DNA from 2 places in the Nonomuraea polychroma genome. Region 1 is predicted to be linked to the other one. Evidence: riboswitches for the same ligand, from Rfam matches in the RefSeq annotation. Region 1 holds a riboswitch; the other holds the start of a gene.

Region 1 (3,306 bases):
GGCACCACGACGTGGGCGCTGGCGCACCACCTCATCGGCGTGCCTGAGCTCACCGTGATCACCAACTCCATCCCCGTTGCCGACGTCTTCCACCGCAACCCGCGCTCCGACCGCACGGTGGTGCTGACCGGCGGCGTACGAACGCCATCGGACGCCTTGGTGGGCCCGGTGGCCGTGGCCGCCATCCGCCGCCTGCACGTGGACACGCTGTTCCTCGGCGTGCACGGGATGAGCGTGCGGGCCGGGTTCACCACGCCCAACCTGCTCGAGTCGGAGACCGACAGGGAACTGGTGGCGGCCGCGACCCGCCTGGTCGTCCCCGCCGACCACACCAAGTGGAACACGGTGGGCATCAGCACCATCGCCGAGCTGACGGAGGCCGACGTGGTCATCAGCGACGCGGGGTTGACCGAGCAAGCACGTACGGAGCTGGCCGACAGGGCCGGAGAACTGATCATCGCGGAGGCCTCGCTTTGAAGCGCACCATCACCCACTTGGCCGACGGCCGGGAGCTGATCTACTTCGACCGGCGGGACGACGCCGAACGGAGTGCGATCGACCGCCGTACGCTCGACCCCCGGCCGTTGGCCTCCGAGCTGCGCTACGACCCGCTGACCGAGGAGTGGATCGCGATCGCGGGCCACCGACAGACGCGGACGTTCCAGCCGAAGGGGACGGCGGCCGAGTGCCCGCTGTGCCCGTCGTCCGAGACGCGGTCGACGGAGATCCCGGCGTACGACTACGACGTGGTGGTGTTCGAGAACCGCTTCCCCTCTTTTTCCGGAAATTTCGGGACCTATGAGGATGTAGGTGGACTGAGCGAGGTCCGTCCGGCGGTGGGGCGGTGCGAGGTGGTCTGCTTCACCTCTGAGCATTCCTCGTCCTTCTCCCAGCTGTCCGACGCCCAGGTCGAGCTGGTCATGGAGGCGTGGGCCGACCGCACGGCCGAGCTGTCCGCCATCGAGGGCGTGGAGCAGGTGTTCTGCTTCGAAAACCGAGGCTCGGAGATCGGCATCACGCTCGCTCACCCGCACGGCCAGATCTACGCCTACCCGTACGTCACCCCGCGCACCAAGCTGCAGCTGGGCGCCGCCTCCCGCTACAAGGGGAACCTGTTCGCCGACGTGCTGGCCGCCGAGCGCGCCGCCGGCACGCGGGTGGTGGCCGCCAACGAGTCGTGGACGGCGTTCGTGCCGGCCGCCGCGCGCTGGCCGTTCGAGGTGCACATCTATCCGCATCGGCAGGTGCCCGACCTGGCGGCGCTGACGGAGTCGGAGCGGGCCGCGTTCGCGCCGCTCTACACGTCGGTGCTGAAGGCGTTCGACGGGTTGTTCGGGGTCGTGATGCCGTACATCGCGGCCTGGCACCAGGCGCCGGTGCGGGAGGGCCGCGACCTGGCGTACCTGCACCTGGAGCTGTTCAGCATCAGGCGGGCGCCGGAGAAGCTGAAGTACCTGGCGGGGTCGGAGTCGGCGATGGGGGCCTTCGTCAACGACGTGCTGCCGGAGGAGGCCGCGCACATGCTTCGATCACAAATAGATCACTAATAGATTTCTCCTTAAGGTCGCATGACTCGTGATCTACCACTAATATCCCGATAAGCACCGACCGTAACGGCCGGTGCCCGCCTAATCCCGGGCGTGTTGCCCGGGAGCCGGGGACCCATCGCAATTGGGGTGAATCCACTTCGGTGGTAGGGACCTCCCATTCCCGAACCCGTCAGCTAACCCGGTCGGCAGAGGGAGAGGAACATCTACGTGGCGGCTTCGTCCCCCGCGAGTCTTGCCATCGGCCTCATCACCGCCGCCGTCGCTCTTTTCCCGGCGACACAGGCGACCGCGGCGGCGTCAGCGCCCAAACCCTCGGAGTCCGAGCTCCGCACCCAGCTCAAGAAGCTCACCAGCAAGGTCGACAAGCTCATCGAGCAGTACAACCTCAAGCGCGTCGAGCTCGCCAAGGCCCAGGAGGCCGCCAAGAAGGCCGACGAGCGACTGGCCACCGCGGAGCAGACGCTGGCCGCGGCCCAGCAACGGGTGGCCGAGATCGCCCGGCTGCGCTACCAGAACGGCAATCCGCCAGTGCCGAGCTTCATGCCGCCGGAGAACGGCGGCAGCGCGGCCGTGCTCAACCAGCTGACCACCGAGCAGCAGGCGTTCGTTCAGGGCGTGGCCAAGGCCCGCGACGACAAGCAGAAGGCCGCCGAGGAGGCCGCCGAGCTGGCGGCCGGCATCCGCCGGGACACGGCCGAGGTCGACAAGCAGCGCGATGAGGCCGAGGACGTCATCGACGACATCAAGAAGAAGCTCGCGGACCTCGTGCCGTACGGCACCGGCCGCAACTCCGACGGCAGCTGGGCCCCCGAACTGCCCTCCGGCTCCGACAACATCACTCCCCGCACCCGGCTCATGCGCGAGCAGGTGCAGAAGAACTTCTCGCTGCCGTACGCGGTGGGCTGCTTCCGCTCGGGCTCCGGCGGCGAGCACCCGCTCGGGCGCGCCTGCGACTTCATGATGAGCACCGGCGGCGCGATGCCGACGGCCGCCAATCTCGCACTCGGCGACCGGATCGCGGAGTGGGCGATCAAGAACATTGACAAGCTCGGCATCAAGTACGTGATCTGGAAGCAGCGCATCAACCACGGCTCGGGCTGGAGCACGATGGGGAACCGGGGCAGCATCACCGAGAACCACTTCGACCACGTGCACATCTCAATGCAATGAAAAGGTGCGGCGCGGAGGCCCGCTAGTATGCAGGGCACCACGAAGGCGGCCACGGAGACGTACATCAGGGCCCTCGTCGGCTGCCTCGCCGACGACTGGTGCTCGTGGAGCAGGAAAGACGGTACGCCTATCAGCAGGCCTGCCTGACAGGCGCCGCCGCCAAGGCGCTCGGCCGCCCGGCCAAGGGCTGGAAGCTGAAGGGCAACGAGCTCTACTGGTTCAACCAGGGCTACAAGGCAGGCGGCCCGAGCGCCTGCAACACCTGGAAGGCCCCAACGTCCAAGGCGGCCTGACAGACCGCGACCATGGCAGGCTCCCCGGCGAGTGGGAGGCCGCGCGGGAGAAGTAGACGAATCCGTGTGCGAATCCGTCTACCGGCCGCTCCAAAGCACACACCGGGCCGAAGTAAGGTCAGAGTTCGTGACTGACTCCCGAACCCCTCCACCCCTCACCGGCGACGAGCTGACGGTGCTCAACAACTGGCTCGAATGGCACCGCGCCACCCTCGCCGTCAAGTGCGCCGGCCTGTCGGACGAGCAGCTGCGCCTGCGCTCCGCGCCGCCCTCGACCCTGTCCCTGCTCGGCC
Region 2 (3,306 bases), 530 kb from region 1:
CCGCCTCCGCCTCCTCCTCGTCGATCAGCAGCCCGTGGTCACGCTCGACCAGACGGACGATCGACTTGCTCATGGCATGGCCGCCGACGGCCACCGTGCCGGAGGCCACCACGGCCCCGTACGAGAGCACCGCGATCCTGGCCGCGTCGCGGCCGATGTCGATGACCATCCACCCGGCGCAGTCCTTGACCGGCACGCCCGCGCCGAGCGCCGCCGCCAGGGCGTGCGGGATCAGCAGGATGTCCCGCACCTCCGCCTCGAACGCCAGGTCCCGCAGCGCCGCCCGGTCGATCGGCGTGGAGTCCTCGGGCACGGCCATGACCACGCGCGGCCGGGCGAACGGATGTCTGTGCACTCTGCGGATGAAATACCGGAGCAGGCGCCGGGTGAGCTCACCGTCGGCAGGCAGACCGGCGCTGATCGGCCAGCACGTCTCGCCGGGCACGCCCACGGCTGCCGCGCCGTACCCGAGGACCTTGCCCGTCTCGGCGTCGAGCGCGACGGCCGAGGGCTCGTCCAGGACAATGCCCTTGCCCTTGACGTAGATCCGCGTCCTCGCCGCCCCGAGATCCATCGCCAGGTCGTGGCCGAGGACGCTCATCGCCGCTCCGGGGGGTTGACCGTCATGTGGCTTCTGTTTCCAGGTGCGCCCCAACGCAATACCAGGAACGGTTCGTCTTTACTCAAGGCATCTGAGCTCGGGCCGCGTGCCGCACCGCCCCGGTTTCGCGCCACAAGCGGGGCCGTGCGAAGCTGTGATTGTCCCCAACACCATGGAGGTCCTCATGGCGGATACACCGGAGCCGGAAACCAGCGAAACTTCCGAGGACGAGATGAAGCGCAAGTTCCGTGAGGCGCTGGAGCGCAAGCGCAACCAGCACGCGGGGTCGGGCGCGGGTGGCAGGGGTGGCGACCCATCGAAGATCCACGGGGCGCACGGCCCGGCTGCGAGTAAAAGATCGTTCAGGCGCAAGAGCGGCGGCTGAGGCTCGAATTTCGAGGGGGTACGGCATGCCGTGCCCCCTCTTTCTATGCCTTCATATGAAGGTAGATCTTTTGTCCGATTCATGATGAATCGTTTGCGTATGTCCGGAATACGTGGTTACAGTGTGGGCCATTACATAGCCGAATCCCGAGCGATCGGGAACCGGGGACCCATCCCTCAGGGGTGAATCCGGCCACCTGGCCGGTAGGGCATCCTCCAAGCCCGAACCCGTCAGCTAACCCGGTAGGCGTGATGGAGAGGACACCTCATTGATGTATCACCGCGTCGTACCCCCAGACAGCGTCGTGCCGGCCACCGGCTGATCGGCCCTTTTCCCAGGCTCTTTCCGCGCTCCGCGTAGTAACCCCCGCTCGGCTTTCTGCTTTGCTACGCCCTTTTTCAGGAGCGCGTGTCCCTGACCCCTCGCAAAGGACCTCACTGCTCTATGTCTGCACGTTTTGGCCTGCGTTCCTGCGCCCTGCTCGCCGCCTCCGCCGCCACCACGCTGACCATCGCCTGTACAGCCGCCCAGGCCGACTCCGACAACGAACAGAAGGTCCTGCTCAAGGGCTCGACCACAGCGTCCTATTTCTGGGACGACGGCTCCGGCCGCGCCGGTGACACCGGCATGCCGGCCAGTGGCAAGCCCATGCAGAAGGGGCTCGCCGCCAGCCCGAGCTGGCCGCTGCTGACCGAGGGATACGTCATCTACAAGGGCAAGAAGCTGCCCTTCTTCGTCGGCGACCGCGGCCCGGGCACGCCGTCCAACCGCGGCATCATGCTCGACCTGGACGCCAAGACCTTCGCCGAGCTGACCGGCGGCACGTTCAACCCCGACACGCTCCACGTGGACGGCGTCGGCGGCCAGGGCCACATCGACATCGACTACGTCATCACCAAGTGGGGTCCCGGTGTCGGCAAGAAGAACCAGCCGGTCCCCTTCTCCACCGGCGCCTGGGCCAGGAAGGACACCAACCCGGCCGAGCCCCCCAAGGTCGTGGCCGAAGAGGAGCCCACCGAGAAGCCGGCGGCCGGAAAGGCCGCTGAGCCCACCGAGGAGCCGGCGGGCGGGAAGGCCGTCGCCGCTCCTGAGCGTGTCTCCGCTCCCGCGAGCGCAGAGGACACCGAGGCCGAGGTCGGGGCGTCCAGTCCGGTGAGCGGCGCCGTTCTCGCCACGGGCATCCTGGCCCTGGCCGGCGGTGGCGCGGTGCTCGGCCGAAGGCTCCTCAAGAGCTGACTACGCGCCGCAGGCTCGTCAAGCGCTGACTTTACGTACGGAGACCAGAATGTCATTCTGGTCTCCGTGACCATGCGCGCAACCGCCAACGGCATTGACATCGCCTACGAGACCTTCGGCTCGCCGGCAGGACGACCCCTGCTCCTCATCATGGGGCTCGGTGCTCAGCTCATCCACTGGAACGAGGAGTTCTGCCGGCTGCTGGCGGAGCAGGGCCACCACGTCGTGCGGTTCGACAACCGCGACGCGGGCCTGTCCACGCACTTCCACGACAAGGGCGTCCCCGAGGCGGGGGCGCCCGCGCCGTACCTGCTCGACGACCTGGCGGACGACGCCGCCTGCCTCATGGACGCGCTTGCCTGGCCCGCCGCCCACGTGGTCGGGGCGTCGATGGGCGGGATGATCGCCCAGACCCTGGCCATCCGGCATCCCGAACGGGTGCTCACCCTGACCTCGATCATGTCGACACCGGGCACCGAGGTAGCCCCGCCGACCGCGGAGGCGCTCGCGGTGCTCATGGCCACGCCGCCGGCCGATCGGGACGGCGTGCTGGAGCAGGCGCTGCGGACCTGGTCCGTCATCGGTTCGCCAGGCTACGAGCTGGACCGCGAGTGGATCACCACCTTGGCCGGGACGGCCTACGACCGGTGCTTCGACCCTGCGGGCACGGCCAGGCAGCTGGCCGCCATCATGGCCTCGGGCAGCCGCACGGAGTCGCTCACGCAGGTGAAGGCGCCCACGCTCGTCCTGCACGGGGAGGCGGACCCGCTCGTCCCCGTGGCGGGAGGCCAGGCCACGGCGGCGGCCGTTCCCGGCGCCAGGCTGGTCACCTATCCCGGCATGGGCCACGACCTGCCGCGTGCGCTCTGGCCCGACATCGCCACCGAGATCACCAAGCTCACGAGCGCCTGAAAGCCTCGGCAGCGGCCCGTGCCCGGATGCGGGCCGCTCAGGCGGATTTCTCGCGGTACCGGAGAATCTCGGCCACGTTCCGCTCCGCCCACGCGGCCACCGCCGAGATCGGTTCGTGCAGCGAACGCCCGAGATCCGTCAGCGTGTACTCCACCCGCGGCGGCACCTCGGC

Evidence for each region. Region 1 has a riboswitch for cyclic di-AMP ahead of EDD27_RS30785 (coiled-coil domain-containing protein). Riboswitches for the same ligand answer to the same signal wherever they lie in the genome.
Region 2: it holds a riboswitch for cyclic di-AMP, as region 1 does, so the genes downstream of both, EDD27_RS33160 (hypothetical protein) here and EDD27_RS30785 (coiled-coil domain-containing protein) in region 1, are expected to answer to the same signal.

Annotation. Positions count from the first base shown of each region.
Region 1 covers NZ_SAUN01000001.1:6,748,134-6,751,439, reverse strand. Annotated here, with positions in the region: gene EDD27_RS30795 (DeoR/GlpR family DNA-binding transcription regulator) at 1-477, shown strand, start outside; gene galT (galactose-1-phosphate uridylyltransferase) at 474-1,547, shown strand; cyclic di-AMP (ydaO/yuaA leader) riboswitch at 1,616-1,752, shown strand; gene EDD27_RS30785 (coiled-coil domain-containing protein) at 1,758-2,720, shown strand; gene EDD27_RS30780 (hypothetical protein) at 2,825-3,013, shown strand; gene EDD27_RS30775 (DinB family protein) at 3,141-3,306, shown strand, end outside.
Region 2 covers NZ_SAUN01000001.1:7,280,970-7,284,275, reverse strand. Annotated here, with positions in the region: gene EDD27_RS33170 (rod shape-determining protein) at 1-601, opposite strand, end outside; gene EDD27_RS33165 (DUF5302 domain-containing protein) at 786-986, shown strand; cyclic di-AMP (ydaO/yuaA leader) riboswitch at 1,114-1,250, shown strand; gene EDD27_RS33160 (hypothetical protein) at 1,431-2,222, shown strand; gene EDD27_RS33155 (alpha/beta fold hydrolase) at 2,295-3,134, shown strand; gene EDD27_RS33150 (winged helix-turn-helix transcriptional regulator) at 3,172-3,306, opposite strand, start outside.